Regions from separate parts of the Saccharopolyspora sp. ASAGF58 genome, predicted to be linked through region 3. Evidence: riboswitches for the same ligand, from Rfam matches in the RefSeq annotation. Region 3 holds a riboswitch; each other region holds the start of a gene.
The links. Region 3 has a riboswitch for S-adenosylmethionine ahead of FDZ84_RS04150 (aminotransferase class V-fold PLP-dependent enzyme). Riboswitches for the same ligand answer to the same signal wherever they lie in the genome.
Positions count from the first base shown of each region.

Region 1: it holds a riboswitch for S-adenosylmethionine, as region 3 does, so the genes downstream of both, FDZ84_RS15590 (methionine ABC transporter ATP-binding protein) here and FDZ84_RS04150 (aminotransferase class V-fold PLP-dependent enzyme) in region 3, are expected to answer to the same signal.
Region 2: it holds a riboswitch for S-adenosylmethionine, as region 3 does, so the genes downstream of both, thrC (threonine synthase) here and FDZ84_RS04150 (aminotransferase class V-fold PLP-dependent enzyme) in region 3, are expected to answer to the same signal.

Region 1 covers NZ_CP040605.1:3,271,438-3,281,799, reverse strand. The annotation lists gene FDZ84_RS15600 (MetQ/NlpA family ABC transporter substrate-binding protein) at 1-470, opposite strand, end outside; gene FDZ84_RS15595 (methionine ABC transporter permease) at 533-1,216, opposite strand; gene FDZ84_RS15590 (methionine ABC transporter ATP-binding protein) at 1,213-2,235, opposite strand; SAM riboswitch class I at 2,480-2,567, opposite strand; gene rsmA (16S rRNA (adenine(1518)-N(6)/adenine(1519)-N(6))-dimethyltransferase RsmA) at 2,744-3,613, opposite strand; gene FDZ84_RS15580 (resuscitation-promoting factor) at 3,737-5,233, opposite strand; gene FDZ84_RS15575 (transglycosylase family protein) at 5,810-6,166, opposite strand; gene FDZ84_RS15570 (TatD family hydrolase) at 6,344-7,177, opposite strand; gene metG (methionine--tRNA ligase) at 7,282-9,075, opposite strand; gene FDZ84_RS15560 (DUF4185 domain-containing protein) at 9,280-10,305, opposite strand.
Region 2 covers NZ_CP040605.1:3,977,254-3,987,615, forward strand. The annotation lists gene FDZ84_RS18990 (RNA-guided endonuclease TnpB family protein) at 1-561, shown strand, start outside; gene FDZ84_RS18995 (hypothetical protein) at 939-1,238, opposite strand; gene FDZ84_RS19000 (hypothetical protein) at 1,448-1,630, shown strand; gene thrC (threonine synthase) at 1,734-3,002, opposite strand; SAM riboswitch class I at 3,015-3,147, opposite strand; gene holA (DNA polymerase III subunit delta) at 3,244-4,230, shown strand; gene rpsT (30S ribosomal protein S20) at 4,339-4,599, opposite strand; gene FDZ84_RS19020 (hypothetical protein) at 4,809-4,982, shown strand; gene tnpA (IS200/IS605 family transposase) at 5,099-5,497, shown strand; gene FDZ84_RS19030 (RNA-guided endonuclease TnpB family protein) at 5,502-6,719, shown strand; gene FDZ84_RS19035 (TSUP family transporter) at 6,700-7,377, shown strand; partial or broken gene FDZ84_RS40705 (EamA family transporter) at 7,753-7,887, shown strand; gene FDZ84_RS19045 (IS982 family transposase) at 7,913-8,803, opposite strand; gene FDZ84_RS19055 (mannitol dehydrogenase family protein) at 8,878-10,320, opposite strand; gene FDZ84_RS19060 (VOC family protein) at 10,319-10,362, shown strand, end outside.
Region 3 covers NZ_CP040605.1:940,152-950,513, reverse strand. The annotation lists gene FDZ84_RS04180 (YggS family pyridoxal phosphate-dependent enzyme) at 1-50, shown strand, start outside; gene FDZ84_RS04175 (cell division protein SepF) at 119-751, shown strand; gene FDZ84_RS04170 (YggT family protein) at 771-1,055, shown strand; gene FDZ84_RS04165 (DivIVA domain-containing protein) at 1,103-1,936, shown strand; gene FDZ84_RS04160 (hypothetical protein) at 2,068-2,487, shown strand; gene ileS (isoleucine--tRNA ligase) at 2,842-6,003, shown strand; SAM riboswitch class IV at 6,409-6,524, shown strand; gene FDZ84_RS04150 (aminotransferase class V-fold PLP-dependent enzyme) at 6,564-7,901, shown strand; gene lspA (signal peptidase II) at 8,008-8,658, shown strand; gene FDZ84_RS04140 (RluA family pseudouridine synthase) at 8,700-9,584, shown strand; gene FDZ84_RS04135 (hypothetical protein) at 9,628-9,927, shown strand; gene FDZ84_RS04130 (NAD(P)(+) transhydrogenase (Re/Si-specific) subunit beta) at 9,976-10,362, opposite strand, start outside.

The DNA of each region.
Region 1 (10,362 bases), 2.3 Mb from region 3:
TTGAGCAGGCCGCCCTGCTCCAGCAGCTTCAGCCCGCGGAACTGGTTGGCCGGGTCGTTGGACAGCGTGACCGTCGCGCCGTTCGGGATCTCCTGCAGCGACTTGAACTGCTTGGAGTACACCGCCAGCGGCTCCAGGTGCACCGCCTGGATCCAGACGAAGGAGCCACCGCGCTGCTTGGTGTACTCCTCCAGGTACGGCTGGTGCTGGAAGTAGTTCGCGTCCAGCTCACCGTGCGCGACGGCTTCGTTCGGCCGGTTGTAGTCGTCGAACTTCGTGATCTCGATGCCGATCCCGGCCTGCTGCGCCAAGTTGTCCTTGACGTACTGCAGGATCTCGCCGTGCGGGGTCGGGCTGACCGCGATCCGCAGCGGGGCGTTCGGGTCCTCGGCGGCCGAACTGCCGCCGCTCCCGCACGCGGCCAGCGCCAGGCCGGCCGCGGCCACCAGGGCAGCAAAACGCAAACGCATCAGGGTTTGTCCTTTCTGGACAGAGTGGAAAGGTCCCCAGGCAAGGGGTGGTTTCAGGGGTGTCAGCTGGTCGCGGTTCGCCGTCGGTCGACCAGCTTCGCGGTGCGGTCGGTGATCAGCTGCATCGCGAAGGCCAGCACGCCGAGCACGACCACGGATCCCCACAGGATCCGGTCGTCGTAGCCCTGGTAGCCGTCCTGGATCGCGGTCGTGCCCAGCCCGCCGCCGCCGATCGCGCCGGCCATCGCGGCGTAGCCGATCAGCGCCACGGCGGTGACGCCGACCGCGCCGACCAGCGCGGCCCGCGCCTCGCCGAGCAGCACCGTCCACACGATCCGCAGCCGGCTCGATCCAGTCGTGATCGCGGCCTCGACCACGGTGAAGCTGACCTCGCGCAACGCGTTCTGCGTCAGCCGCGCGAAGAACGGGACGGCGCCGATGGTCAGCGGCACGATCACCGCGGTGCTGCCGATCGAGGTGCCGATCAGCAGCCGGGTGAACGACGCCAGGACCACCAGCAGCACGACGAACGGCACGGACCGCACCACGTCGACGACCGCGCCGAGCACCCGGTACAGCGCGGGTTTCGGGCTCAGGCCGACCGGCGAGGTCAGATGCAGCAGCACCCCGAGCGGCAGGCCTCCCAGCACCGCCAGCAGGGTCGACACCAACACCATGTAGAGCGTGTCGATCGTCGCTTCACCAAGTATTCCAAGGACCTCCGACCAGGGGGTCACATCGCTCACGCAGCAGCTCCGTCAACGCAAACCGGGGCACGTCGCACATGCGCGTCCCGCTCGACCATCCACTTCAGGGCCGCCTCGGCGCGCTCGCCGCTCAGGCCGACCTTGAATTTCGCTACCGGCGTGTCCCCCAGCCGGGTCAGCCCGCCGCCCAGGATCGCGAGGTCGACCCCGAACTGGCTGGCGGCCTCCGGCAGCAGCGCGCCGACCGCGGCGAAGCCGACCAGCACAACCTCGGCGACGACGTCGTGCCGACGGCCGCCGGCCGGCCGGAACGACTCGGCCTGGTCGGTGTCCGGCAGCAGCGTGGCGCCCACCCGGCTGCCGGGCTCGGCGACCAGGTCGATGACCTTGCCGTGCTCGACGACCCGGCCGTTCTCCAGCACCGCGACATCATCGGCGATCTTGCGCACCACGGCCATGTCGTGGGTGACCACCAGCACGGTGACACCCAATTCAGCGCGGGCACGGTCCAGCACGGTGAGCACCGAGTCCGTGGTGCCCGGGTCGAGCGCCGAGGTCGGCTCGTCGGCCAGCAGCACCGAAGGCTTGGCGGCCAGCGCACGCGCCACCGCGATCCGCTGGCGCTGCCCGCCGGAGAGCTGGTCGGGGTAGACCGAGGCCTTGTCGGTCAGGCCCACGAGATCCAGCAGCTCGCCGACGCGGGTGCGCCGCTGCGGGCCGCTGATACCGGCCGCTTCCAGCGGCAACGCGACGTTGCCCGCGGCAGTGCGCTGCCGCAGCAGCGAATCTCCTTGCGGCACAACGCCGATCTGCCGGCGCGCGGCGCGAAGGGACTTGCCGCCGAGGGAAACCAGGTCGGTGCCGTCGACGCGGATGGCGCCGCTGTCCGGCTTCTCCAGCAGCGCGATGCACCGGGCCAGGGTGGACTTGCCGGCCCCGCTCGGACCGACCACACCGCACACCGCGCCGGCCGAAACCTCCATCGTCACGCCGTCGAGGGCGCGGACGGTTCCGTTGTTGTACTGGAAAGACTTGGTCAGGTTCTCGACTGTGATCACGATCGGCTCCACATCAGCTCGCGACGGCCGCGCACGCGAAAGGGCGACAGGCCAAGGAACTTCGGAAAGGGAGGAAGGGCTGGGTCACATCTCGCGACGACAGGCGGTGGTGGTGCGGCGCCCGTGGTCGATGACGCGACGCTGCGTCAGCAGCCTCCGGATGTGGTTTCGCCGGGGTCGGACCAGCTGGGTCCGGGTCTGACCCGCAAGCGGGCTGGCCGGCAGCGCGTTGGATTCCACAGCAACTCCATCGGTCCTGGCGTTAGCACCTGCCCACCGGGTGGTTGCTGCGGCTTCGCGGAGCCAGGTCTCTCGGCCGCTCGGGATGGATTTCCCGAATAGTAGACCCCACTGGCGGATTCCAGCGCAAGTTGATAGTCGTCACTTTCCGAAATCGTTTGCCAAATCACACACCCGGACGAGAGGGAATTTTCCCGCCACACCAGGTGTTATCGGTGACTCCGCGTAGCGGGCCGATCTCGGGATGGCAAGCGTCCGGACGGGTGGTTCAGCGACCGCTCTCGGTAGCCGCGGCCGCTGCGATGCGCGCGAAATCGCCGATCTCCAACTGCTCGCCGCGGACGGCCGGATCCACCCCAGCGGCGCGGAGAACCTCCTCCGCCCGGGCCGCGGACCCGGCCCAGCCGGACAGCGCGGCGCGCAACGTCTTGCGCCGCTGGGCGAACGCCGCGTCCACCACGCGGAAGACGTCCTGGCGCGGCTCGGTCGACGGCGGCTCGATGCGCCGGAACGACACCAAGCCGGAGTCCACATTGGGCACCGGCCAGAAGACCTTGCGCGGCACCGGACCCGCGCGGCGCACGTCGGCGAACCACGCGGCCTTGGCGCTCGGCACGCCGTAGACGCGGCTGCCCGGCTTGGCGGCCATCCGGTCGGCGACCTCGGACTGCACCATGACCAGGCCGTGCGCCAGGCTCGGCAACTCGGCCAGCAGGTGCAGCACCACCGGCACGGCGACGTTGTACGGCAGGTTCGCGACGAGCGCGGTCGGCGGCGCCGGGAAGTCCTCGGCGCGGACCCGCAGCGCGTCGCCCTCGATCACGGTGAGGCGATCGGCCAGGGCCGGGGCGAACTCGGCGGCGGTGCGCGGCAGCCGCGTCGCGAGCACCGGATCGATCTCGACCGCCGTCACGGCGCCCGCAGCGGGCAGCAGCGCGAGGGTCAGCGAGCCCAGGCCGGGGCCGACCTCCAGCACGACATCGTCGGCGGAGACCGACGCGCCGGCCACGATCCGGCGCACGGTGTTCGGGTCGTGCACGAAATTCTGGCCGAGCTTCTTCGTCGGTCGGATGTCGAGTTCCCCGGCCAGCCGGCGCACATCGGCCGGGCCGAGCAGCGTCGCCTGCTGGTCGTCCACACCGAAAAAACTACCCGCGCCCTAACTCATCACCCCGACCAGGTGACGAGGGAGGGGCACCCGTGGCGTCCACGGGTGCCCCTCACCTGACGAAATGGGCTTGGTAAACCCTGCTAGGTCAGCTCACAGGCCGAGCTTCGAGGAGCAACCCGGCCAGGCGCCGTAGCCCCCGCCCCGGGCCGCGCGGACCTTCTCCGCCACCGCGATCTGCTGCTCGCGGCTGGCCTGGTGCGGGTACGGCGCGTACTGGTCGCCGCCGTAGGCGTCCCAGGTCGACTTGTTGAACTGCAGGCCGCCGTAGTAGCCGTTGCCGGTGTTGGCCGCCCAGTTCCCGGTGGCCTCGCACTGCGCCAGCTTGTCCCAGACCCCGGAGGTCGGGGGCTGCTTGCCGCCGACCCGCACGACCTTGGGCTGGGCTTCCTTGATGATCTTCTCGCCGACGGCTTCCCGGCCGGTCTCCTCGCCGTTGCGGGTGTTGACCCGGGTGAACACGATCTTCTCGCCGGGCATGCCGGGGAACTCGACCCGCTCCTCGCCCTTGAACATCGTGTTGTCGACGACCTCCTGCACCGGGGGCGGGACCGGCACGGTCATGTTGATCACCGTGCTGCCCGTGCGGTCGATGCGCACCTCGGCACCGCTGGCGAGCCGCTGGTCGCCGCCGGGGGTGATCGCGTCCTCGGGGCCGAGTTCGAGCTGCTGCTCCCGGACCAGCTCGTCGATGTCGACGGCGGTGGTGGTCAGCTGCCGCGGCTCGTTCGCCCCGTCGATGATGGTGATGTTCTTGCTGGTCTTGACGACCAGGTCCATGCCCTGCTCGGGCACGGCCATGGTGCGGTCGGCGGAGACCCACGCGCCGTCGGCCTGAACGCCTAGCTGGCGCAGCGCCTGGTCCACCGTGACCGAGCGGACCCATTCCTCGCGCTGCTCGCCATCGACGGTCAGCTTCAGCAGCCGTCCGCGGTCGAGGGTGATGGTGTCGCCGTGGCTGACCTTGGCCTGCGGGGAGGGGCTGAGCGCGTCGTGCTGGCCGACGGTGATGCCCTCGTCCTCCAGGACTTCACCGACGGTGCCCTCGTAGGTGCTGATGGTGCGCTCGTGCCCGTCGATCTCGACGGTCACCGACTTGTCCATCGCGGCAGCCGCGCCGCCGGTGCCGGTGAGGGTGAGCAGCACGCCGGCCACCGTGCCCTTGAGAAAGCGCCGCTTCCAGGTGGTGATCGCCTCGACGACTTCCTGCGGCGGGGCGTCGCTCTCCGCGCCCTCCGGCAGCGCGTCCGGGAGGACCAGCGGCGGCAAGACGGTGGTCTCGGCGCTGATCAGCCGGATGACCTCGTCGACGTCGATCTCGGCGGTCGCGAGCATGTCCTCGGCGTCCGGGCCGAGCACCTCGTAGATGTCCGCCGGCGTGATCTCGAGCGCGCCCGGCGGGAAGCTCGGGTGGTCCTCGGCCGGGTAGCGCTGCGGCTCCGGGCGGTCCAGGAGTCCGACAGCGGTGTGCTGGTCGGCCGGAACCGGGGTGAACCAGTCCGTCGCAGGTTCGAAGGATTCGGCCCAGTAGCCGTCGTCGTCCGGCCGATGGGCATGGCCGGGATAGCTGGGCTCGCCGCGTCCGTTCACAGGGTCGTTACCTCCCGAAGGCGGAAGTCGCGCTCGCACGGTGCGGAACGGGGGCGGCGTCGGGCGAGACCCATGTCGTCGCTCAACTCCCTCGGTCCTTGCGGGCACACAACCTTCGTGCTTCGTGTCTGTATCCGACTCCCGTAGCCAAGCGCCGCCCTCGCCGACCGCGAGCACCGCTGCCCGTGGCCCGCTTCCCCGACGTACACCGGCGAGACTAACGGGTGTTCCCCATGACTGGTTGTCATCGGTTACGAGGCCGAGACTCTAGCGTGATCAATGGCGGGAGCCAAGAACCCCGATCACGCATGTGATCTGCGTTACGACGCCTTGCCGCGCAACCGAGCACGATCAGTAAGCGAAATCGCCCCACTTTGACCCATTCGGGGGTACCGCCGACGGTCCGTTTACTGAGCCACCGCGCGCCCTGGTGACATATCACACGTCCCCGACACCAGCGGTTTCCATGATCGGCTCGGGCCGGAACATGAGTCCGGCCCGAGCACGCAACGCGCTCGGGCCGGTCCCGCCCTCCCCTCGCCCGTGGGGTCGGGCCCCCGAGTCGAGTTGATCACCTCACCTCGGCAAGCCCAACTTACGCGCGCACGCGGGCCAGGCGCCGAATCCGCCGCGGGTGCTGCGCAGCGCTTCCGCGACGACGATCTGCTGCTCCCGCGAGGCCCGGTGCGGATATCGGTTGTACTTCTCGCCGCCGTGGGCCGCCCACGTTCGGCGGTTGAACTGCAGGCCGCCGAAGTAGCCGTTGCCGGTGTTGGCGGCCCAGTTCCCGCCCGACTCGCACCTCGCCAGCCGGTCCCAAACGCCCGCTCGTGCGGCTGGCGGCACACTTGGAGACGCCACCACCATCGGCGCGCCACCGCAGACCACGATGCTCGCCACTACCGTCGCCTTCGCGAACAAACCGAACTTCATCGCAATCCTGACTGCCGTGCCTCCGGGCAGGAGGACCTCCGTCCAGCGGGCGAAGTTTCGGGGTTGTCCCCATCCCGGCTTCCAAAGTGGACGGTAGGGACGGCGTCACGGACCGCAAGCGGGCGCGGCTCAGCACCCGATATCAAAAGACAGCGGGTGAGAACCGGCGGGGCGGGATTACGCCTGATCGAGTCGGAAGACTCGCTCGGCAGTGGCCGTTGTCGCTACGACCAGTTCTTCGAGCGTCATGCCACGGAGTTCGGCGAGATCCCGGAGGACGTAATTGACGCAGTACGGCTCGTTCGGGCGCCCCCGGAACGGGTGCGGGGTCAGGAACGGCGCGTCGGTCTCCACCACGAACTGCTCCAGCGGCACCAGCTGCGCGGCCTCCCGGAGCGCCTTGGCGTTGCGGAAGGTCGCCGTCCCGGCGAAGGACAGCACGTAGCCGGCGTCCACGCAGGCCCGGGCGAACTCCGCGTCCCCGGAGAAGCAGTGGAAGACCACCGTTTCCGGGGCGCCCTCCGCGGCCAGGATCCGCAGAATGTCCTGGTGCGCCTCGCGGTCGTGGATCATCAGCGGCTTGCCGGCGCGCTTGGCCAGGTCGATGTGCCAGCGGAAAGCTTCCTGCTGCGGCGCCGGCGGCGAGTAGTCCCAGTAGTAGTCGAGCCCGGTCTCACCGACCGCTACGACCCGCGGGTGCTCGACGAGCTGCTCCAGGACCTCGCGATCGGCGTCGTCGAAGTCCTTGGTCCGGGTGGGGTGCAGCGCCACCGCGGCGAACACCCGGTCATCCCAAGTGGACGCCTCGACGGCCCACTGCGCGGAGGCGATGTCGTCGGCGACGGTCACCACCCGGCCGACCCCGGCGGCCTGCGCGCGATCGACGATCGCGCGCACCTCATCGGGCGTCTTCGCACCGCACGCGTCGAGGTGGGTGTGCGCATCGACCGCCGAGGCGGGCAGCGCCTCCGGCACCGGCGGCAACTCCCGCTTCTTGTCACGCTTGCTCATCACACCTCCCACGTGCCTGCGCAATTTCCATTGAAATCAGGGCTTCGATTTCAATGGAAATCGGGGCTTCGATTTCCATTGAAATTGCAAACCACCTCGGTGGGTCAGCTTTCGATCGGGGCCCACTCGGGGCCGGTCTCGCCGAGCTTCGGGTCCAGCTTGGCGAACAGCGGCGTCGGCTTCTGCAGCGGCCGCCCGGCCTCGATCTCGGTGGACCGCCACGACGCCTGCTCGGCGGCGTAGTCGCCCATCAGCACCGGGTACTCGATGCTCGCGTCGTCCAGGTCGGTGACCTCGCGGATCTCCGGCTGCGCCGACCATACCCCGGTGCCGCCGAGCAGCTCGTGCACCTTCTGCGCCGAGTGCGGCAGGAAGGGGGTGAGCAGCGTGTTCGCGTCGGAAACCACCTGCAGCGCCGTGTGCAGCACGGCGTCCCGGCGGTCCGGGTCCTCCTTGAGCTTCCACGGCTCCTGGTCGGACAGGTACTTGTTCGCCGCCGACACGACCCGCATGGCCTCCTGCGCGGCGGCCTTGAACCGGGACCGCTGCAGGTGCCCGCCGACGGTGTCGAAAGCGTTGCGGGACAACGCCTTCAGCTCCTCGTCGGCGGCCTGCGGCGCGGCCGGCGCGGGCACCGCACCGTTGTTCTTCGCGGCCATCGAGATGGACCGGTTGACCAGGTTGCCCCACTCGTTGGCCAGCTCGAAGTTGGTGCGCCGAACGAACTCGTCCCACGTGAAGTCGGTGTCCTGGTTCTCCGGCCCGGCGACCGAGATGAAGTACCGCAGGGTGTCCGGGCCGAAGTCGCGCAGGAAGTCCCGCACGTAGATCACGGTGCCGCGGGAAGTGGAGAACTTCGACCCGCTCATGGTGAGGAACTCGCTGGAGACGATCTCGTCCGGCAGGTTCAGCTCGCCGTACGGGCCGACCTCGCCACCGCGGTCGCCCTGGCCGTTGTGGCCCATCAGCAGGGTCGGCCAGATCTGGGCGTGGAAGGTGATGTTGTCCTTGCCCATGAAGTAGTAGCCCTGGGCGGCCGGGTCGGTCCACCACTGCTTCCAGGCGTCCGCGTCACCGGTCCGGCGGGCCCACTCGACGCTGGCCGACAGGTAGCCGATAACCGCGTCGAACCAGACGTAGAACCGCTTCATCGGCTGGTCGCGCCAGCCGTCCAGCGGGATCGGCACACCCCAGTCGAGGTCCCGGCTGATCGCCCGTGGCCGCATGTCCTCGACCAGGTTCTGGGCGAACTTCAGGACGTTGGGCCGCCAGCCGGTGCGGGTGGACAGCCACTTGCCCAGCGACTCGGTGAACGCCGGCAGGTCCAGGAACAGGTGCTCGGTCTCGACGAACTCCGGCTTCTCGCCGTTGATCCGGGACACCGGGTTGATCAGGTCGGCCGGGTCGAGCTGGTTGCCGCAGTTGTCGCACTGGTCGCCGCGCGCGCCGTCGTAACCGCAGATCGGGCAGGTGCCCTCGATGTAGCGGTCGGGCAGCGTGCGGCCGGTGGACGGGCTGATCGCGCCGGTGGTGGTCTTTGGCACGATATAGCCGTTGCGGTGCAGCGCCAGGAAGATCTGCTGGACCACCTGGTAGTGGTTGCCGGTGGTGGTGCGGGTGAACAGGTCGTAGGACAAGCCGAGGCCTTGCAGGTCCTCGGCGATCACCCGGTTGTACTTGTCGGCGAGCTGGCGGGTGGTCAGGCCCTCCTTCTCGGCCTGGACCGAGATCGGGGTGCCATGCTCGTCGGTACCGGACACCATGAGCACCCGGTTGCCCGCCATTCGCTGGTAGCGCGAGAAGACGTCCGAGGGCACACCGAAACCGGAAACGTGGCCGATGTGCCGCGGGCCGTTCGCATAGGGCCAGGCCACAGCGGTCAACACAGAGGCACTCATAGTGGTTAGCCTACGGTTCCGGAGGACCTGATCTCGAACGGGTTCTGGTTAGTGGAGATGTTCGCGCAACGGTGCCGTGACCAGGCGTCGAACAACCGGCCCGCCGCGGTAGCCGAACCCTAGAGACATCTCGGCTGCGGGGTCCCCTGGTTGATCTGTGAGTGTTTTTGGGCGCTGCGGCACCCGAAAACGCTCACGGACGTATCACGCCAAATCAGCACGAAAAAAGGCAACGTTGTACGGACCCCACTGGGTCAGGGTGAAGTAGATCGCCGGCCGGTCCGCGGCCCACGGATGCTGGAAGCCCCCGTAGAGCGCCGGGTAGTCGGCGCCGGACACGATGACCTCGCCGTCGGTCCACGGCCCGGTGAGATCCGGCGCGGTGCGCAGCACGATCGCCGCCCGGTGCTCGTCGAGGTGCACGGCGAACCACAGGCCGAAGTGCCGGTTGTACTGCACCGAGAGCTCGGCGACCGGGCCCGGTAGCACCGGTTCGGCGGCGAGCGGGTCGGCGCCCCAGCCCGCCCCGGTCCAGTACTGGTAGGCCGCCGGCTCGAGCAGGTCATCGGCGCCGACGCGGGCGAGGTGCCCCGCGCCGAACCGGCCGCTCGGGGTGCCGAGCAGGTACACGCGGCGGTCCAGGACGCCCGCGAAACCGATCATCTGGAACGGGTGCCCGCCCTGGTCGCGCCGCCGGAACCGGCTCAGCCAGGACTGCCGCCGGTTCGGCCACACCGCCGTCTCGGACTTCGTCCAGGTGGTTCCGCCGTCGTCGGAGTGCGCGAGCGCGCCGTAGTTGGTGTGCCACACGCCCGGCGTCCCCCAGTGCCGGACCGACATGTAGTGCAGGTAGTTCCGGCCACCCACCGAGATACCGGAGGTGGGAATCACGGTGTGTTCGGGCACCCCGGTCCGGTCGCCGGGCAGCACCTGCCCTGCCATGCCATCCTCGCGCTGCAGTACCGAGTCGAACTTCAGGCCGGCGTCGAGATCGGTGTTGGTGGACCGGGCGATCACGTTGTACCGCCAGTCGGCATGCCCGGGGCCTGCGCCGTGCCCGCCCCAACCATCGCCGTAGGTGTCGCCGAACGCCGCCAGCACGCCGCCCCGGCGGTCGTCCCACATGATCCCGAGGTCGGTCGCGCGGATGCCGAACCGGCTGGCCGTGCGGTTGCAGGAGTCCTCGCCGGTGATCCTCGTGAGCCTGGTCGCAGAGAGCACGCGCACCATGCCGCCACCGTACAGAACGGCGCCCGGCGGCAGCTTCGGGCGGACGGCTCTGATCAG
Region 2 (10,362 bases), 3.0 Mb from region 3:
CGGCAGAAGCGGGGCAGCGCAAACCGTAAGAAGACGCTCGGCAAGATGCGCCGGTTGAAGCGGCGCGAACGCGACCGGCGAGCGGACTTCTGCTCGCAGGTCGCGGCCGAGCTCACCGACCGCAACGCGCTGGTCGTGCTGGAAGACCTCCGTACCCGGAACATGACCCGGTCGGCGAGCGGAACCGCCGGAGAACCCGGCCGGAACGTCGCCCAAAAGTCCGGCCTGAACCGCGCCATCCTCGACAAAGGCTGGCACAAGTTTGAACTGGCCCTGCGTAACGCTGCCCGCTATACCGGCAGCGAGATCGTGAAGGTGCCTGCTGCGTACACGTCGCAGACGTGCGCGGTGTGTCGTGCTGTGGACCCGGAAAGCCGTGAGAGCCAAGCGGTTTTTCGGTGTACCCAGTGCGGCCACACGGCGCACGCTGACGTGAACGCGGCGAAGAACATTCTCGCCGCCGGACGGGCGGTGACAGCCTGTGGAGACCTCGCCGTTAGGCGGTCCGTGAAGCAGGAACCGCAACCGGCGTTAGCGCTGGTTGGAATCCCCCGGCTTTAGCCGTGGGAAGGACGTCAACATACGGCCGGTGCTCCCACCGCAACCAACGTACCTGCGCCTTCGCTCACAGGCCGGCCAGGTACTCGGGTGGTCAGGCGACGCAGGCCCCCCGACGTCGGCTGACCATCCACCCCGGATCCCCGGCGCGGAACGGCCCAGCTTGACGGCCGTAAGGGGTCGACGCGCGGCATCGCGCCGCAACCGGCCCCACCGCGCCGGGGCCTTTCACTCTGTCGGCAGGCGCGAGCCGAGGATCATTTGCGGAGACTGCTTGCCGGAGGTGATCACATGGCGGCGTGCAAAATGCGCGGTGGGGCAGCCGACCGCGACGGAGATTTGTGCGACGGTTGCCAGTCGGCGGTGGACCCAGGTGACTATTAGATACCGGCCTGGCGGCGCAGATGCGCGTTCAGGGTTGCTCCCGAGTCCCAGGCGCGACGGAGCAGCCAGTTGCGCCACGCCTCGCCATGCCCCGCGGTGTCCAGCTTGATCGAGGCGTCTGGCCAGAATCCGTGTGGATAGTGCAGGTACGCGGCCCACTCTTGTTTGAGGTTGTCGCGGCGTCGGATCGTGTCCTTGACGTCCTCGTCGGACAGGTCGAGCAGATGCTCGGGAGGGTCCTCGGGCAGGGTGTCCCACGTGCCGAATTCGAGCGGGGACGGTAGTGGCCGCATCATTATATCCTTGCCGTTGATCTGGCCTGAATCACAGTACGACGCTGGCGGCGCCGGAGCTGGAGTGGATCATCCTGGTCGCGGACCGGGCGGCGGAGGTTCCCGGCGCGGCGTTCGACTGTCCATCCGGCACCGACGTGCTCAAGGTGCCGCACCATGGATCCCGTTACACCACACCGCTTTTCCTGCGATCGGTGTGTCCGCGACTAGCTGTGATCAGTGTGGGAGACGGCAACACCTACGGTCACCCGAGCCCGTTCGTCGTCGACGACTTAACCCGCGCGGGCACGAAAGTGCTGCGCACCGACCAGGAAGGAGACATCGCCATCCTGCCCGGCCCGCAGGGGCCCCGCTATGTCGCCAGGGGAGGCCCTTTGCGCGCGGGCGAGTCGTAGGACGGCAGCGGCTGTGCCGGGAGCCTTCGAGGAAGTCCTTTGTAGACGAAGGCGCGGCGCCACCGTCGTGCGGTGACGCCGCGCGTCTCGAGTCGGGTCGGGTTCAGAGCCCCAGTGCCTGGTTGACCGCGTCGGTGCTCGGGGCGACGGTGGCCTTCGGGCCGATCTGGTCCTGCACCGCGTCCAGGGTCTTCAGCCCGTCACCGGTGATCAGCAGCACGGTCTCGGCGTCCGGGTCGATCTTGCCCGCCTCGATGAGCTTCTTCGCCGTGGCCACGGTGACCCCGCCGGCCGTCTCGGCGAAGATGCCTTCGGTGCGTGCCAGCAACCGGATGCCCTCGCGGACCTCGTCGTCGCTGACGTCCTCGATGGCGCCGCCGGTCTTGCGCACGATGTCCAGCACGTACGGGCCGTCGGCGGGGGCGCCGATGGCCAGCGAACGGACGATGGTGTCCGGTCGTACTGGCTGGACCACGTCGTGGTCGTTCTTGTACGCCGTCGACACCGGGGAGCAGCCGGTTGCCTGCGCACCGAAGATCCGCACCGGGCTCGGCTCCACCAGGCCGACCTGGCCGAGCTCGTTGAACCCCTTGTAGACCTTGGTCAGCTGCGAGCCGGAGGCGATCGGCACAACGATCTGCTCGGGGATGCGCCAGCCGAGCTGCTCGGCGACCTCGAAGGCCAGCGTCTTCGACCCCTCGGAGTAGTAGGGGCGCACGTTGACGTTGACGAACGCCCAGTCCTCGTGCTCCGCAGCGAGCTCGGTGGCCAGCCGGTTGACGTCGTCGTAGTTGCCGTCGACGGCCAGCAGCGACCCGTCGTAGACCGCGCTCATCAGGATCTTGGCGCGCTCCAGGGTCTTGGGCACCAGCACCACCGAGTCCCAGCCGGCGCGGGCCGCGGCGGCGGCCACCGCGTTGGCGAGGTTGCCAGTGGAGGGGCAGGCCAACACCTTGAAGCCGAACTCGCGGGCGGCGGCCAGCGCCACCGCGACGACGCGGTCCTTGAAGGAGTGGGTGGGGTTGCCGGTGTCGTCCTTGATCCAGATCCGCTTGACGCCCAACGCCTTCGCGAGCTTGTCGGCCCGGACCAGCCGGGTACAGCCCGGCTCGGTGTTCGGGTGCTCTTCGACGTTGGTGGGAACCGGGAGGAGCTGCTTGTAGCGCCAGATGGAGCGCGGGCCGGATTCGATGTCCTCGCGGCGGATCTTGCCGAAGTCGTAGGCGACCTCTAGCGGGGAGAAGTCCTCCAGCGAGACGAACTCCGGGGCCAACGGCTGCCGGTGGCCCTCTTCCTTGGATACCAGTTCGACGGCATTGCCCAGGTCGAAGGTCTTCTTCGGGGTCGTCTGGGCATGGGCAGCAGCAGTCATCGCGAGGTCCTCTCCTCATCTGTCCCGCGGACGGGTCGGAATTGGCACCGCTTTCGTCAGAGACCTCGCGGGTGAAAGCGCGATTCGCTGACGAACGGTTGCCGGGGCTTCATCGGGCCGTTCCCTCTGCCCCTCTGGATGAGCTATTCGGTTGTGCCAGCAACGCTAGTGGACCGCGCCGGGGTCTGGCCAGCACGATCCAGATGGCGGGAACGTCACGGGTGCGTGCGACGATGCGTGCATGAGCGCACCGGCCGTGGTCCCCGATCCGCTGCAGTTGGTTCTCGGCGACGAAGAACTGCTGGTGGAACGCGCGCTTTGGGCTGCTGTCGGGGCCGCCCGCGCGGCCGATCCGGCAGCCGAACTGCGCCGCGTGAAGGTGAGCGAACTCACTCCTCCGGAGCTGACCGAACTGCTCAGCCCATCGCTGTTCGCGGAGGGCCGGGTGCTGGCGGTGGAGTCCGCCCAGGACGCGGGCAAGGAGATCGCCGAGGCGCTGCTGATGCACGCCAAGCAGCCGGCGGACGGGGTCATGCTCGTCGTCGTGCACAGCGGCGGCGGCCGCTCCAAGCACTCTAAGGAACTACCCAATGCGCTGCGCAAACTAGGCGCGCGGGTCACCGAGTGCAACAAGATCACCAAGCCCGCCGAGCGGGAGGCGTTCGTCCGCGACGAGGTGCGCCGGGCCGGCGGCAAGACCGATGCCGCCGGGGTGGCTTCGCTGATCGAAACGGTCGGTTCCGACCTGCGGGAGCTGTCGGCCGCGGCGACGCAGCTGGTCGCCGACACCGGCGGCAAGGTCGACGAGACGGCCGTGCGCCGCTACCACCGCGGGCGAGCCGAGGTGACCGGGTTCGCGGTAGCGGAGAAGGCGGTGACGGGTGACCGGGCGGCCGCCCTGGAGGCCTTGCGGTGGGCTGTGCAGCTCGGCGTCCCGCATGTGCTGATCGCCGACGCACTCGCGGACTCGGTCCGCACCATCGGCCGCGTCGCCGCCGCAGGCGGTCGCAACGATCCGTTTCGGCTGGCAGGGGAGCTGGGCATGCCCGCGTGGAAGGTGAAGAAGGCGCTGGCGCAGTCCCGGGGCTGGAACGCTTCGAGCCTCGCGCAGGCGCTCCAGGCGGTCGCGGAGGTCAACGCCGGGGTCAAGGGCATGGCCGCCGACGCCACCTACGCCTTGGAACGGACCGTCCTGCGCCTCGTGGAGCTCCGCAACCAGCGTTCGTGATCGCACCAGTTTCCACCGAAGATCGCGAAAGGCCCCTTCTCCGCGCGAAAGGCCCCTTACCCGGGTTTTGCCAGCGGGGAAGGGGCCTTTCGAAGTTCAGGCCTCAGCTCAGAGCTGGTTGGCGCGCTGCGCCAGCGCGGACTTCTTGTTCGCGGCCTGGTTCTTGTGGATGACGCCCTTGCTGGCGGCCTTGTCCAGCGCGCGGCTGGCGGCCTGCTGCAGCTCGATGGCCTTGTCCTTCTCGCCGGCGTCAGCGGCCTCGCGGAACTTGCGGATGGCGGTCTTGACCGCGGACTTCACGGCCTTGTTGCGCTGCCGGTTCTGCTCGTTGGTCTTGATCCGCTTCATCTGGGACTTGATGTTGGCCACTGTGGCGCCTCTTCCTCGTCTGTCGAACCGGTCGTGCCGCGCTTTTGTCGGCGCTGCGCTCAGGCAGGTTTCCTCCACGGCGGAATGCCGCACGGCACGGTCGTCCATCTTAACAGCGCCCACCTGCGCAGATTTCGGGCGGGCGGTGCCGGGCGAGGGCTATCACATCGGCTCGGATCCGGCGTTTCCGAACCATAGGGTCAAGCCTCGTGCTCGATGCGTTGAACTGGCCCGGATTCGCCGATCTGTCCCTCGCCGGACTGCTGTTCCTCTGCGGCGCCGCGTTCCTGGCCGGGGCGGTCGACGCGATCGTCGGCGGCGGTGGCCTGATCCAGCTGCCCGCGATGCTGCTGCTCCTGCCCGGCGGCGAGGTGATCAGGTAGACGTAGTGCGCAGACCCCCGGATTTATCCGTGGGGTTAGCACGTCAAGTCCGATCCTGACGTGCCCAGCGGTAACCCTGCCAACGTTAGATAGTTCGGCGCTGTATAGTTCTGGGTATGGTCGTCACGCTGCGATCGAACGCGAACATCACCTTTCAGTGCGCGTTCCGCGTCGTGTGGTGCCCGAAATACCGGCGCCGGGTCATCGGTGGCCGGATGGAGGAACGCTTGAAGCAGCTCATCCGGGAAGTCGTCGAGGAGAAGGGGGCGTGGCTGGTGGAGCTGGAAACGATGCCGGACCACGTTCACCTTGTCGTCGAAGTCGACCCGCAGTACGGGGTGCACAAGCTGGTCAAGGCGATTAAGGGACGTTCGTCGCGGGTGTTGCGGGAAGAGTTCCCGTGGTTGCGGTCGAAGCTTCCGACGCTGTGGACCAACAGCTACTTCGTCGCGACGGTCGGCGGCGCACCGCTGTCGGTCATCAAGCGCTACGTCGAACAGCAGAAGGCCCGGTGAGCCGATGCTGACGGGACGTCGCTACCGCTTGAAGCTCAGCACCGCGCAGGCCGCCCAGTGCGAGGAGTTCGGCAATATCTGCCGGGCAGTGTGGAACACCGCCCTGGAACAACGCCGCGAGTACCGGCGGCGGGGGGCGTGGATGAACTACAACGAGCAAGCCGGACAGCTCGCCGACGCGAAAACCGAGCACGACTGGTTGCAGACCGTGCCGTCGCACATCCTCCAGCAGGCGTTGAAGGACCTGGACCGGGCGTGCCGCGACCACGGCACGTTCCGGGTTAAGTGGCGCGGCAAGCAGCGTTGGAACCCGTCGTTGCGGTTCCCGATGGGCAAGCTCATCGAGGTCGAGCGGCTGAACAAGCGGTGGGGACGGGCGAAGCTCCCGAAGCTGGGGTGGGTGCAGTTCCGCATGACCCGCCAGCTCGGCGGTGCCGTGCGGTCCGCGACAGTGTCCCGCGACGGCCGGGACTGGTTCGTGTCGTTCCTCGTCGACGACGGCGCCATCACCCCAGAACGGCACGCCGCACCCCACAGCGGCGTCGGTGTCGATCGTGGAGTCGCGGCAGCGGTAGCTACCAGTGACGGCAAGCTCATTGACCGCGATTTCGTCTCGCCTGGCGCGGATGAGCGTTACCGCGGGTTGCGGCAGAAGCTTTCCCGGCAGAAGCGGGGCAGCGCAAACCGTAAGAAGACGCTCGGCAAGATGCGCCGGTTGAAGCGGCGCGAACGCGACCGGCGAGCGGACTTCTGCTCGCAGGTCGCGGCCGAGCTCACCGACCGCAACGCGCTGGTCGTGCTGGAAGACCTCCGTACCCGGAACATGACCCGGTCGGCGAGCGGAACCGCCGGAGAACCCGGCCGGAACGTCGCCCAAAAGTCCGGCCTGAACCGCGCCATCCTCGACAAAGGCTGGCACAAGTTTGAACTGGCCCTGCGTAACGCTGCCCGCTATACCGGCAGCGAGATCGTGAAGGTGCCTGCTGCGTACACGTCGCAGACGTGCGCGGTGTGTCGTGCTGTGGACCCGGAAAGCCGTGAGAGCCAAGCGGTTTTTCGGTGTACCCAGTGCGGCCACACGGCGCACGCTGACGTGAACGCGGCGAAGAACATTCTCGCCGCCGGACGGGCGGTGACAGCCTGTGGAGACCTCGCCGTTAGGCGGTCCGTGAAGCAGGAACCGCAACCGGCGTTAGCGCTGGTTGGAATCCCCCGGCTTTAGCCGTGGGAAGGACGTCAACTATTCGCTGGCGACCACCAAGGTCGCGTCGATCGCCGGTACGGCCGCTGCGGCCCGGACCTACGCGAAGCGGACGCCGATCGACTGGCGGGCGGCGCTGTCGATGGCGCTCGTCGCCCTGTTCGGGGCCCTCGGCGGCGCGGCGCTCGCCGATGCCCTGCCGTCGCACGTGCTCAACGTGGTCGTGCTGGTCGCATTGGCGCTCGTCGGCGTCTACACCTGGCGCAAGCCCGAGCTCGGCTCGGCAGACGTCCCGCGGTTCGAGCGACGCATCCAGTTGCTGGTGATGCTCGTCGGTGGCGCCGTGATCGGCTTCTGGGACGGCATCGCCGGCCCGGGCACCGGTTCGTTCCTGGTGTTCCTGCTTGTCGGCCTGGTCGGCTTCGCGTTCATCACGGCGTCGGCGACAGCGAAGGTCGTCAACGTGGCCACGAACATCGGCGCGCTGGCGTTCTTCATCCCGGCGGGCAAGGTCCTGTGGGGATTGGCGCTGGTGATGGCCGCGAGCAACATGGCGGGCAGCGTCCTCGGCGCGATGATCGCCGCGAAACGCGGCTCCGGCTTCGTGCGCCAGGTCTTCCTGACCGTGGTGGTGGGCCTCGTCATCAGCCTCGGTTGGAAGCTCGCGGCCGGCGCGTAGCGCGGGGCGCGGAAACGGCTTTGCGGCACCGCGGATCGCAGGGCATAACACCTGGTCCTGGTTGTGCCTAGGGTTCCGCTCCCGCTCCACCGAAAGCCGACAACCAGGGGCGTGGAGGATCGGTCCGAGCGGCGCCGGCGGTCGCGAAATGAGCGCGGTCACACATCTGACGGGCCTGGAGGTTTCGGCTTGCTGACCGGGTCGCTGTTCGCGAGCTACACGTTGTGGGACGCGCACGCGGCGATGCTCGCCCCGTACGCCCCGTACGCCCCGTACGCCCCGTACGCCCCGTACGCCGCGACGCCCCATACGCCGCGACGCCCCATACGCCGCGACGCGGCGACGCGGCGATCGCAGATCGCGAGGGCGTGGCACGCGCACCGACGGGAGATCCTGGCGGTCGCCCTGCTGTCCCCGCTGGCCTACATCCTGGTCCTGTTCGCCATGCGACTCGCCCCGGTGAGCCCGGTCGCTGCGGCTCGGGAGCTGAGCATCGTCCTGGCGGGCCTAAATGATTGATTCCGTGAAGTTGGTGTTAGTGGTCGAACGCGATGAGTGAGCGTTTGCTGGTCGCGCCGGTTTCCCAGTTGTGCCAGATGCCTGCGGCCATGGCCAGCAAGCGCTGGGCGACGCGGGTGAACACGCCTGCCGGGGTGCGTCCGCCGTGCTGTTCGAGGCCGAGTTGGCTTTTGAGGGTCTGGTTGACCGACTCGATCCACTGGCGCACACCGCCGAGGTTGCCGCATGCGTAGGTTTCGTCCTTGCGGTCCGGGCGCAGTAGCCGCAGTTGCTTCGACTCGGTGAGTTTCTTGAACTCCTTGCCGGAGAAACCCTTGTCGGCCAACAGAATCTGGCCGTTGCGGATCAGGTAGTGGTTGTTGTCGAGTAACGCGGCCAGCACCTCGCGTTCGCCGATCTTGGGGTCGGCCAGGCACCACATGACCGGCATCCCGTCCCCGGTACACACGAGGTAGAGCTTCAGGCCCCAGTACCACCTGGAGTGTGACGCGCAGTAACCATAGTTGGCGTGGCCGGCCAGGTCCGAGCGTTTCACCGTCTCCCGGGACATGCCGCATGGCACCGGGGTGGCGTCGGTGATCCACAGGTCGTCGAACCAGGACGGGCAGCACGCGGCCAGGGTGATGATTGCCTTGCACAGCAAGGGCTGCGCGTTCCTCAAACGCTTGTTGTATCCGGGCTGGCGAGGCACGTGCGGGAACATCGCCAGCAGCTCGGGGTTGCTATGCACGTGCCGCATCCAGCGACGCTCACCGTTGTAACGCAGCAGAACCTGAGCCACCGCCAGCGTCAGCAACTCACTGTCGGTGAACAGCGGGCGCCGTCCCCGTCCGGTCCGAGCCGGGACGACATGGTCATCGATCAGCACGTAGAGTGCGGTCAGGAGGGTGTTCAGTTCTTTCGTCACAGTTTGATCTTGAACACCCTCCTCCCAGGCCGTCACACCGGCCCCCTTCACATGATCTTCACGGAATCAATCATCTAATGGCCTGGCGCCTCCTGGCAGAACCGCAACCGGCCCGCCGCATGATGGGCGCGGTCGTCGTCCTCGCCGGAGTGGCCCGTCCTCCTCGGCATCGCCTGAGTCAGAGCCACTCGGCGAGGACAGCGCGCGCGCCGCGTTCCGCGAGTTGCCGGTACGTCGTCGTCACCGAGTCGCGGAAAACCGGGTGCCAAGCGAGTTCCGGCGCGAAGATCCGCTCGACGCCGAGCAGACGGCTCGCCTCGTCGGCTGGGGTTCCGCCGAGCGCGTCGCGCAGCACGCCCGCCAGCGGGTCGTCGAGCGTTTCGGTGGTCGCGACGTGCCGCATCCAGGCCGCGACCCCGAGCGCCACCCAACTCGGGTCGCCGCCGGAGGCGAGCTGTTCCGATGCCGTGTCCAGCAGGCGGGGCCCGAGTTTTCTGTGAGCCGTCCTGGGCGACCTGGGCGGTGGTGTGCCGCAGAGCGGGGTTCGCGAACCGCGCCAGCACGGACTCGCCGTAATCGCGCACGTCGACGCCGGAGGGTGCAGCGAGCACCGGCGCGACCTCCGAGCCGATCAGCCCGCGGCAGGCGCCAGCGAGCAGCGGTTCGGCCACGGCTTCCGCGATCGTCGCGTGCCTGCACGCCAAACTCAGGTAGGCCAGCATGGAATGGCTCGCGTTGAGCACCCGCAGCTTGAGTGCTTCCCACGGCTCCACGTCGGCGACCAGCACCGCTCCGGCGAGCTCCCACGGTGGGCGGGCGGCGGCGAAGTCGTCCTCGATCACCCACTGCCGGAACGGCTCGGCGACCACCGCCGCCTCGTCCCGCAACCCGGTCCGCGTCCGCACCTCCGTGAGGTCGTCGGCGGTGGTGGCGGGCACGATCCGGTCGACCATCGTGGCGGGGAACCGCATGTGCTCGGACACCCACGCCGCCAGCTCGGCGAGCCCTGCTGCGTCGATGAACTGCTGCACCAGCCGCCGCAGGGTCCGGCCGTTGGCGGGCAGGTTGTCGCAACTGACCACGGTGACCGGTCCGGCACCGGTTCCGGCGCGGCGCTGCAGCCCGCGCACCAGCTGACCCACGACCGTCCTAGGTGGACGATCCGTGAGGTCGGCCAGCACCTCGTGGTCGGCCAGGTCGAGGTCACCGGTCGCCGGATCGTGCCGGTACCCCTTCTCCGTCACGGTGAGCGTGATGACGCGGATGTCCTCGCGCGCCAGCAGTTCGACCACCGCCGCCGGATCGACGCCCTCGCCGCGGGCGACCTGGAGGCCAGCGTGACGGCCTTGCGCGCGCACCTGCGAGCGGTCTTCGGAGACGTGGAGCGGATCCGGGCGACGGCACCCGACCTGTTCGTCGACAGCGCCGACGAACGCCCGGTCCGACGGAGCGTCACCTTCCTCCAGTAGCGCCGACCGTTCGGCGGTCGGTGGTCCCCGCGGGTAGAAACGGGGCATGGAGGTCTTGAACAGCCGGTTGATCCTTCGTCCCCAGGACTG
Region 3 (10,362 bases):
TGCGTGTCGGAACCGCGTTGCTCGGTGGGCGGCGGTTAACCTCGCCGTAGCCGTGAACAGGGGGGTCGAAGGCTGGCCTCGTGCCCGGTGCTAGGAGTCTCAGAGGAAGGGCATGCCGATGAGCGCTTTGCACAAGTTGAAGGCCTACTTCGGCATGGTCCCGGCCGACGAGGTGGACGAATACGACGACGAGGCCGGATACCGTGACCGGTACTCCGACGCCGACCGCGACGCCTACGACGGCCCGGCCGAGCGGGTGCCGACCCGCCGGCGGGTCGGCACCCGCGGCGGCTACCAGGCGGAAGCCGAAGCGGAATCGGAGAGCTTCGTCGAGGAATACCGCGAACCGGCGCCACGGCCGCGCAGGCAGTGGGCACCGGACTCGCCGGTGCGCAGTGCGGCACCTGCGGATCCGCCACGGGAGTCGGTCTCGCGGCTGCGCGCGGTGACCGACACGGGCACCCAGTTCAACTTGAGTAAGATCACAACCCTGCACCCGCGCAGCTACAGCGAGGCCCGCACGATCGGCGAGCAGTACCGGGATGGCACGCCGGTGATCATGAACCTGACCGAGATGGAGGAGGCCGACGCCAAGCGCCTGGTCGACTTCGCCGCCGGTCTGGCATTCGCGCTGCGGGGCTCGATAGAGAAGGTCACGAACCGCGTGTTCTTGCTCTCACCGCCGAACGTGGACGTCGCGGCGGAGGACAAGCGGCGCTTGGCCGAGGGTGCCTTTTTCAACTACGGGTGACTGGTGGCACAGTTGAAGCGTGAACCTGGTGCAGATCGTCCTGTTTTACGTTCTGTTCTTCTTCTGGCTGCTGCTCACGGCCCGTATTGTGATCGAACTCGTTCGGGTGTTCGCTCGCGATTGGCGGCCCGTTGGGGGGGTTGCAATCGCGTTGGAGAGCATCTACACAGTGACCGACCCACCCGTAAAGTTGGTGCGTCGGGTGATTCCGACGGTCCGGATCGGCGGGGTCGGACTGGACCTATCGATTATGGTGCTGCTGCTGGTCGTGTTCATACTGATGCGACTGGTGCAACCTGGGTGACGGGGAACCCGGGCTGCCCGCAGCCGAGGAGTGCGTGAGGTGATCTTGTGGGCTTGACCCCCGCGGACGTGCATAACGTCGCGTTCAGCAAACCGCCGATCGGTAAGCGGGGCTACAACGAGGACGAGGTGGACGCATTCCTCGACCTGGTTGAAGCCGAGCTTGCCCGGCTGGTGGAGGAGAACAGCGACCTGCGTAGCCAGGTGGAGCAGCGGGAGTCCCAGCTGCAGGCCGCGCAGGTCGACCTGGACGAAGCCCGCAGCCAGGCGGCGTCCGTTCCCTCGACCCCAGCCGCCCCACCGGAGGAACCGCGCCGGCTCACCCCGGTTCCGGCGCCGACCGCCGTCGAGCAGACTTCCCCGGGCGGTGATCATCACGTGCAGGCCGCCAAGGTGCTGGGCCTCGCGCAGGAGATGGCCGACCGGCTGACCGGCGAAGCCAAGGCCGAGGCCGACGGCATGTTGTCCGAGGCGCGGACCAAGTCCGAGCAGCTGCTGTCCGAAGCGCGCTCGAAGTCCGACAGCATGGTCAACGAATCCCGGACCCGGGCCGAGACGATGCTCAACGACGCCCGCACCCGGGCCGAGACGTTGGAGCGGCAGGCGCGCGACAAGGCCGCAAGCCTGGAGCGCGACGCGCAGCGCAAGCACGCCGAAGTGATGGGCAACATCACATCGGAGAAGAACGCCCTCGAGAAGAAGATCGAGACCCTGCGCACGTTCGAGCGCGAGTACCGCACTCGACTGCAGACCTACCTGGAGTCGCAGCTGCGCGAACTGCAGGACCGGGGCTCGGCCGCGCCCGCCGACAGCAGCGGCGGCCGGTCGTCCGGTCAGCAGGCCAGCTACAGCTTCGGGGCGCGCGCGGCCGAAGCCGGCTAATCAAAGTTCGTTCGCGTCGGCGGCGACGGGAAAGGGACTGTTGCGAAGCGGCTACGCCGCTTGTGAAAAGCAGATCCGAACCGTTGCCGCCGGCGTGCATCCGGACCGTTCGGCGAGGGACGTGAGATCGCGTGCTGTTGGTCGTGCTGGCGCTGGTCCTGGTAGCCGGCGGTGTCCTGGCCGGCGCGGTCGTCGCCGGCGAACCGGACCTGGCATGGTTGTCGGTGCTGGCGAGCGCCGTCGGCGTGGGCCTGCTGGTCGCAGATCGGCGGCGCCGGACCGGAGCGGGCGAGCGTCCGCCGGCCGCGTCGGCTTCTGCCGATGGCAGGGAGCCGGGCGAGGAGCGCAGCAACGCCGCGGCAGCTGCGGATCCGGACGCCGAGGTGCTGGTGCTCGACGAACGGCCGCGCTACCACGTGCGGACCTGCGAGTGGCTCGGCGAGCGGAAGACGATCGCCCTGCCGCTGCGCGAGGCGCGGGACCTCGGCTTCACGCCGTGTGCGCGCTGCGCGCCGAACGCCACGCTGGCCGCCGAGGTCCGCCGCGTTTGACCGCGGTTTGAAATGGAAACCGTGGTCCCCGGGTTCCTGGGCGCAGTGTCAACTGAAACCGCGCACCGGTGAAAGCCGGTGGCGGGCGCCCGGTACTCTGGAGCGACCAGGCGATGATCCGGCTATCACCGGGGAGCCTCCGGAAGAACGGGTGCCCGGCCGGCGCCTCAGTAGAACCGGACGGGTTCAGCCCGTCACAGCTGGCAACGAGTGGTCGTCGGCGTCGATCGGCGGCAAGCGGGGTGGTACCGCGGATCTCGTGCGGGCATGCGCGCGAGGTGTCGTCCCCGCGTGGACACCGAGGTTTCGGTGACCGTGCGGCGGAAACAACACACCGCGAGGAGCGCATCCGCGATGGCTTATCCCAAGGTTCGGTTCGGCGACGCCGGCGAGCGCGGCGTGGCTGCCCAGCCCGCGTTCCCCGAGATCGAGCGCCAGGTGCTGGATTTCTGGGCCGACGACAAGACCTTCCAGGCCTCGGTGCAGGCCCGCGAGGCCGGCGTGAATGGCGCCAACGAGTTCGTCTTCTACGACGGGCCGCCGTTCGCCAATGGACTGCCGCACTACGGGCACCTGCTCACCGGCTACGTCAAGGACGTGGTGCCGCGCTACCAGACGATGCGCGGCCGCCGGGTGGAGCGCCGGTTCGGTTGGGACTGCCACGGGCTGCCCGCGGAGGTCGAGGCGGAGAAGCAGCTCGGCATCACCTCGAAGTCCGAGATCGAGACGATGGGCGTCGCGGCGTTCAACGAGGCGTGCCGGACCTCGGTGCTGCGCTACACCTCCGACTGGGAGGCCTACGTCACCCGGCAGGCCCGGTGGGTGGACTTCGAGAACGACTACAAGACGCTCGACCTGGACTACATGGAAAGCGTCATGTGGGCGTTCAAGACCCTTTGGGACAAGGGTCTCGTCTACGAGGGCTTCCGGGTGCTCTGGTACTGCTGGCGCTGCGAGACGCCGCTGTCCAACACCGAAACGCGGATGGACGACGTCTACCGCCAGCGGCAGGACCCGGCGGTGACCGTGGGCCTGCGGCTGGACGCCCCGGGCAAGGCATTCGACGGCGCGCTGGCCCTGGTGTGGACGACGACGCCGTGGACGCTGCCGTCCAACCTGGCCGCCGCGGTTCACCCCGAGGTCGACTACGTGCTCGTCGCGCCGGCCAACAGTGCCGAGCGGTACGTGCTGGCCGAAGCCCGGCTCGGCGCGTACGCGCGGGAGCTCGGCGAGGATGTCGCCGAGCACGTCGTGGCCCGGTTCAAGGGGACCGAGTTGCTCGGCACGAAGTACGCGCCGCCGTTCGACTTCTTCGTGGGGCGGGAGAACGCGCACCAGGTGCTGGCGGCCGACTACGTCACGACCGAGGACGGCACCGGGCTGGTGCACATCGCGCCGGCCTTCGGTGAAGAGGACAAGGTCGTTACCGACGCCGCGAACATCGAGCCGGTGATCCCGGTCGACGCGCACGGCAAGTTCACCACCGAGGCCCCGCCGTACGCGGGGCTGCAGGTCTTCGAGGCCAACAAGCAGATCATCCGGGACCTCAAGGAGACGGGCCTGCTGCTGCGGCACGAGACCTACGACCACCCGTACCCGCACTGCTGGCGCTGCGACAACGCGCTGATCCAGCGGGCGGTGTCGTCGTGGTTCGTGTCGGTCACCCAGTTCAAGGACCGGATGGTCGAGCTGAACCAGCAGATCAACTGGGCGCCGGAGCACATCCGCGATGGCCAGTTCGGCAAGTGGCTGGAGAACGCCCGCGACTGGAACATCTCCCGGAACCGCTACTGGGGTTCGCCGATCCCGGTGTGGGTCTCCGACGACCCGGCCTACCCGCGCACCGACGTCTACGGTTCGCTGGACGAGCTGGAACGCGACTTCGGGGTGCGCCCGGCCAACCTGCACCGCCCGGAGATCGACGAGCTGACCCGGCCGAACCCGGACGACCCGACCGGGAAGTCGACGATGCGCCGGGTGCCGGAGGTGCTGGACTGCTGGTTCGAGTCCGGCTCGATGCCGTTCGCCCAGGTGCACTACCCGTTCGAGAACTCGGAGTGGTTCGAGCACCACTACCCGGGCGACTTCATCGTCGAGTACAACGGCCAGACCCGCGGCTGGTTCTACACGCTGCACGTGTTGGCGACCGCGCTGTTCGACCGCCCGGCCTTCGCCAACGTGCTGGCGCACGGCATCGTGCTGGGCCACGACGGCCTGAAGATGTCGAAGTCCAAGCGCAACTACCCGGACGTCAACGAGGTCTTCGACCGCGACGGCTCGGACGCGATGCGCTGGTTCCTGATGTCCAGCCCGATCCTGCGCGGCGGCGACCTGGTGGTCACCGAGCGCGGCATCCGGGACGCGGTGCGGCAGGCGGTGCTGCCGCTGTGGAACTCCTGGTACTTCCTGGCGCTGTACGCCAACGCCGAAGGCATCTCGGGCGAGTTCGAAGTGGACAGCAAGCACGTGCTGGACCGCTACGTCCTGGCCAAGACCCACGAGCTGGTCGGCGACGTGCAGTCCGCATTGGACATCTTCGACCTCGCCGGGGCCTGCGCGGAGGTGCGCGACTTCCTCGAGGTGCTGACCAACTGGTACGTGCGGCGGTCCCGGGACCGTTTCTGGGCCGGTGACCGGGATGCCATCAACACGCTGCACACCGTGCTGGAGGTGACCTGCCGGGTGGTGGCGCCGCTGCTGCCGCTGACCGCCGAGGCGGTCTGGCGCGGGCTGACCGGCGGCCGCTCGGTGCACCTGGCGGACTGGCCCCTGGTCGACGAGTTGCCCGCGGACGCCGCGCTGGTGACCGCGATGGACGAGGTGCGCCAGGTGTGCTCGGCCGCGTCGGCGCTGCGCAAGTCCAACAAGCTGCGGGTGCGTTTGCCGCTGGCCAAGCTCGTGGTCGCCACCCCGGACGCGGAGGCGCTGCGGCCGTTCGCGGACCTGATCCGCGACGAGGTCAACGTCAAGGAGCTCGAGCTGAGCACCGACGTCGCCGCGCACTGTCACTTCGAGATCGCGGTTAACGCGCGGGCCGCGGGTCCGCGGCTGGGCCGCGACGTGCAGAAGGTGATCAAGGCGGTGAAGTCCGGCGAGTGGCAGCGCACCGGGGGCACCGGGGACACCGTGGTCGCGGCGGGCATCGAGTTGCAGGACGGCGAGTTCGAGGAGCGCCTGGTCTCCACCGACCCCGGCGCGGCCTCGCCGCTGCCCGGCGGCAAGGGGCTGGTGGTGCTGGACACCGAGGTGACCCCGGAGCTGGCGGCCGAAGGTCTGGCCCGCGACGTGGTCCGGGTCGTTCAGCAGGCCCGCAAGGAGGCGGACTTCCAGGTGTCCGACCGGATCACGGTGGCGATCTCGGCGCCGGCCGAGGTTCTGGCGGCCGTCGAGTCGCACCGCGACTTCATCGCGGGCGAAACCCTGGCGAACGCCGTCGAATCCGGCGATGTGGCGGACGGCTTCACCGGCAGCGTCGGGGAGGGCACCGAGATCAAGGTCGCCGTCACCAGGGTCTGACCTGAGAGCCTGTTGGTGAATGGTCTGGGTGGGTGGTCGCTTAGCGGAACCTGAGAGGTTCCCTGGACTGCGGGTGCCCCTCCTGATGTATGTCCAATACGCGCGGAGGGGCCGTCCTCGCCAGAAAACCTCTCAGAACCCGCCGATGGTCGTCTTGGCAAGGTGAATGCAAGCGGCTACGCCGCTTCCAAAGGCGCGGACGGCATTCGCCGGCAGGGTCTGACCTGCTGTTCCGGGTGGCACCGTCGAGCGCGGTGCCACCCGGGCGTGCACCCGGACGTGCAGTTGTGGTGGCCGTGCCTGCGTCGGGATCGCCGCGCCGGCGCCGTGTGACGGAGACCGCTCCCACGGTTTGGGAATGGTGTTGCCCGCAGTGCGGGCGGTTTCCTAGAGTGCTGGAACGAAGGTCATGAGCGCCAGCGTCAAGCCCCGGCTTGCTGGCCGGCAACCCTCCAACCGCGGTGGGGTGCCCCGGGTGAAGACCTGGCCGGTCGTGCAGGGCGATCCGGCAAGCGCGGACCCCTCTGGGCGGGTCCGATGAGGCCCCCGAGGAGGCCGTCGTGTCGTCTGCCGTCATCGAAATCCCGGCGCAGTCCGATGTGGACTACCGGATTCCCGCCGTGGTCGGCGGTGCGCTGCAGGTCCCGCTGGTCAACGGCCAGCGCATCGGATACGCGAATCTCGATCACGCGGCCAGCGCGCCATGCCTGGAGTCCGTGCAGTCGGCGGTTAACGAGCTGCTGCCCTGGTACGCGAGCGTGCACCGCGGCGCGGGGTTCGCCTCCCAGGTGTGCACGCGGGTCTACGAGGGAGCGCGCGACGAGCTGCGGAACTTCGTCGGCGCCCGCCACACCGACTCGGTGATCTTCACCCGCAATACCACCGACGCCCTGAACCTGCTGGGACGCGCGCTGCCGCGCGGCACGTCCGTCGTGGTCTTCGACACCGAGCACCACGCCGCGCTGCTGCCCTGGACCGGCCCGCGGGTCCGCCGCCTGCCCGCGCCGGAGACGCCGGCGGACGCCATCGCCGCACTCGATGCCGCGCTGGCCGGTTGCCCGGAGGGACCGCGGCTCGCGGTGATCACGGGTGCCTCCAACGTCACCGGGGAGCTGTGGCCCGTCGCGGAGCTGGCACGGGTGGCTCGCCGTCGCGGGGCCCGCACGGTTCTCGACGCCGCGCAGCTCGCGCCGCACCGGCCGGTCCGGATCCGCGAGCTCGACATCGACTACGTGGCGATCTCGGGGCACAAGCTCTACGCGCCGTTCGGTGCGGGCGCGCTGATCGGCCGCGCGGACTGGCTCAACGCCGCCGAGCCGTACCTGGCGGGTGGCGGCGCGACCCGGTCGGTGCAGGAGCGGTCGGTCAGCTGGACGACCGGGCCGGAGCGACACGAGGCGGGCTCGCCGAACACCGTCGGTGTGCACGCGTTGGCCAAGGCCTGCGCGACGCTGGCGGCGAACTGGACGGACGTCATCGAGCACGAGGAAGCGCTGCTGCACCGGCTGAGGGCCGGGCTGCGCGGTGTGCCGGGGCTGCGCGAGCTCCGCCTGTTCGACGCCGATCACGACCGGGTCGGCGTGGTGAGCTTCACCGTCGACGGCCGGGACCCGGGCCTGCTGGCCGCGGCGCTTTCCGCGGAGCACGGCATCGGCGTCCGCGACGGCTTGTTCTGCGCGCACGTGGCCACCCGGCGGCTGCTCTCGCGGGCGGGCTCGGACACCGAGCGCGCGGTCCGCGTCAGCGTCGGGCTGGGCAGCACCGCGGAGCACGTCGACCGCCTCGTGAACGCGCTGCGGCGGCTGGTGGCCGAGGGCCCGGCCTGGCGCTACGAACAGGTCGACGGCCGCTGGGTGCCCGCTGACGACCCGCGCCCCGCGCCCGCCTTCCTCGACTGACCAGGGCTGGAAAGGCCGTGAGTGAATTGCGGCGTCATAGCACCCGAAAGTACTCACGGGTCCTGTTTCGGTCCTGCCGAACCGGGTGCGGGCGGGTTCAGGGACAATGGCGGTCGTGAGCACCGAGCAGTCCTCCCCGGGGGAGTCCTCAGCAGAGCAGGCGGGAACCAAGCCGACCGCCGCAGAACAGGCGTCCGAGACGCAGACCGGGGCGGCGCAGCAGTCGCCCAAGCGCGGGTCCGGGAAGCTGCTCGGGTTGTTGGGCGGGGTCGCCGTGGTGGCCCTGGGCGTCGACATCCTTACCAAGGTCGCCGTCGTGGCGAACTTGGAGGGCAACCCGCCGGTCGAGCTGTTCGGCGGCCTGCTCTACCTCGACGTGCTGCGTAACCCCGGTGCCGCGTTCTCGCTGGCCACCGGCATGACGTGGCTGCTCGCGCTGCTTGCGGTCGCCGTCGTCGGGGTGATCATCTGGCTGGCGCCGAAGCTGCGCTCGCCGGGTTGGGCGGTGGGCCTCGGCCTGGTGCTCGGCGGGGCCTGCGGCAACCTGGTCGACCGGATCTTCCGCGCCCCCGGCCCCCTGCAGGGGCACGTGGTGGACTTCCTGTCGGTCTTCGCGCCGGGTGGCGCGGTGTGGCCGGTGTTCAACGTCGCCGACTCGTGCATCGTCTGCGGCGGCATCCTGGTCGTGCTGATGTCGCTGCTGGGCCGCGACTACGACGGCACGGTGCACCGCAAGAAGAAGGCTTCGGAGTCGTGAGCGACCTCCGAACGCTGCCGGTTCCCGAGGGGCTGGACGGCATGCGGGTGGACGCGGGCCTCTCGAAGCTGCTGGGCCTGTCCCGCAGCACCGTCGCCTCGCTGACGGAATCCGGTGACGTGCTCGTCGACGGCAACCCGGCCGGCAAGTCGGACCGGTTGGCCGCCGGGGCGTGGCTGGAGGTGACGCTGCCGCCGGCTCAACAGCCGCTGCAGGTCGTCGCGGTGCCGGTAGAGGGCCTGCGGATCCTGCACCAGGACGACGACATCGTCGTGGTGGACAAGCCGATCGGCGTCGCGGTGCACCCGAGCCCCGGCTGGGAAGGACCGACGGTGGTCGGCGGGCTCGCCGCGGCGGGCGTGCGCATCGCGACTTCCGGGGCCGCCGAACGGCAGGGAGTCGTGCACCGGCTGGACGCCGGCACCACCGGTGTCATGGTCGTCGCCAAGAGCGAGCACGCGTACTCGGTGCTCAAGCGCGCCTTCAAGGAACGCACCGTCGACAAGCGGTACCACGCCGTGGTGCAGGGGCACCCGGACCCGAGCCGCGGCACCATCGACGCGCCGATCGACCGGCATCCGCGCCACGATTACAAGTTCGCGGTCGTCACCGGCGGCAAGCCCAGCATCACCCACTACGAGACGGTGGAGGCATTCCGCGCGGCATCGCTGGTGGACGTGAAGCTCGAAACCGGGCGCACGCACCAGATCCGGGTGCATTTCGCGGCGATCAAGCACCCCTGCGTCGGCGATCTGACCTACGGCGCGGACCCGGTGCTGGCCCGGCGGCTCGCCATCACCAGGCAGTGGTTGCACGCGCGAAGCCTCTCGTTCGAGCACCCGTCCGGCGGCTGGGCCACCTTCGAGAGCCAGTACCCCGCCGATCTCCAGCACGCGCTGGACGAGCTCCGCGACCAGGACGGTTGAGCCGGGTACGGTGTCAGAAGCCTGTTACGAGCAAGGGAGCTTGATGGCACAGTCGAGATCGTTCGAGGGGTCGGACGAGCCGACGCCGCCCACCGGCATCCCGGTGGTCGACCAGGGCGCCGACGCGCAGACCCCGCCGACCGGTTTCACCAACCTCGGCGACGTCATCAGCGCGGAGGACATCGGCACGGCGCCGCCGTCGGTGTACGGCGCCCCGGAACCGGAGGGTTCGCGGGGCGACGCGGGGGACTGGCCGAGGCTTGAGTACCGCAGCCGCAACAAGCCGGAACGCCCTAAGCGCAACAACCCGCTGAACTTCTTCCGCCGCGGCAAGGACGCGTGAGTCTTTTGGACAGCCGTAGCGGCCCAGCAGGCTCACGGCTCAGGACCCCTACAGCGCTTTGAGCTCTTCGACCACTTCTCGGACCGAGGACTTCGCGTCGCCGAAGAGCATCGTGGTCTTCGGGTCGGTGTAGAGCGGGTTGTCCACTCCCGCGAAGCCCGCTCGCATCGAGCGCTTCAGGACGATGACCGCCTTCGCCTGGTCGACGTTGAGGATCGGCATGCCGTAGATCGGCGAGTTCGGGTCGGTTCGGGCCGCCGGATTGGTGACGTCGTTGGCGCCGATCACCAGCGCGACGTCGGTGCGGGCGAACTCGTCGTTGATCTCGTCCATCTCCTTCAGCTGCTCGTAAGGCACGTCCGCTTCGGCGAGCAGCACGTTCATGTGGCCGGGCATCCGGCCCGCGACCGGGTGGATCGCGTAGTCGACGACGAC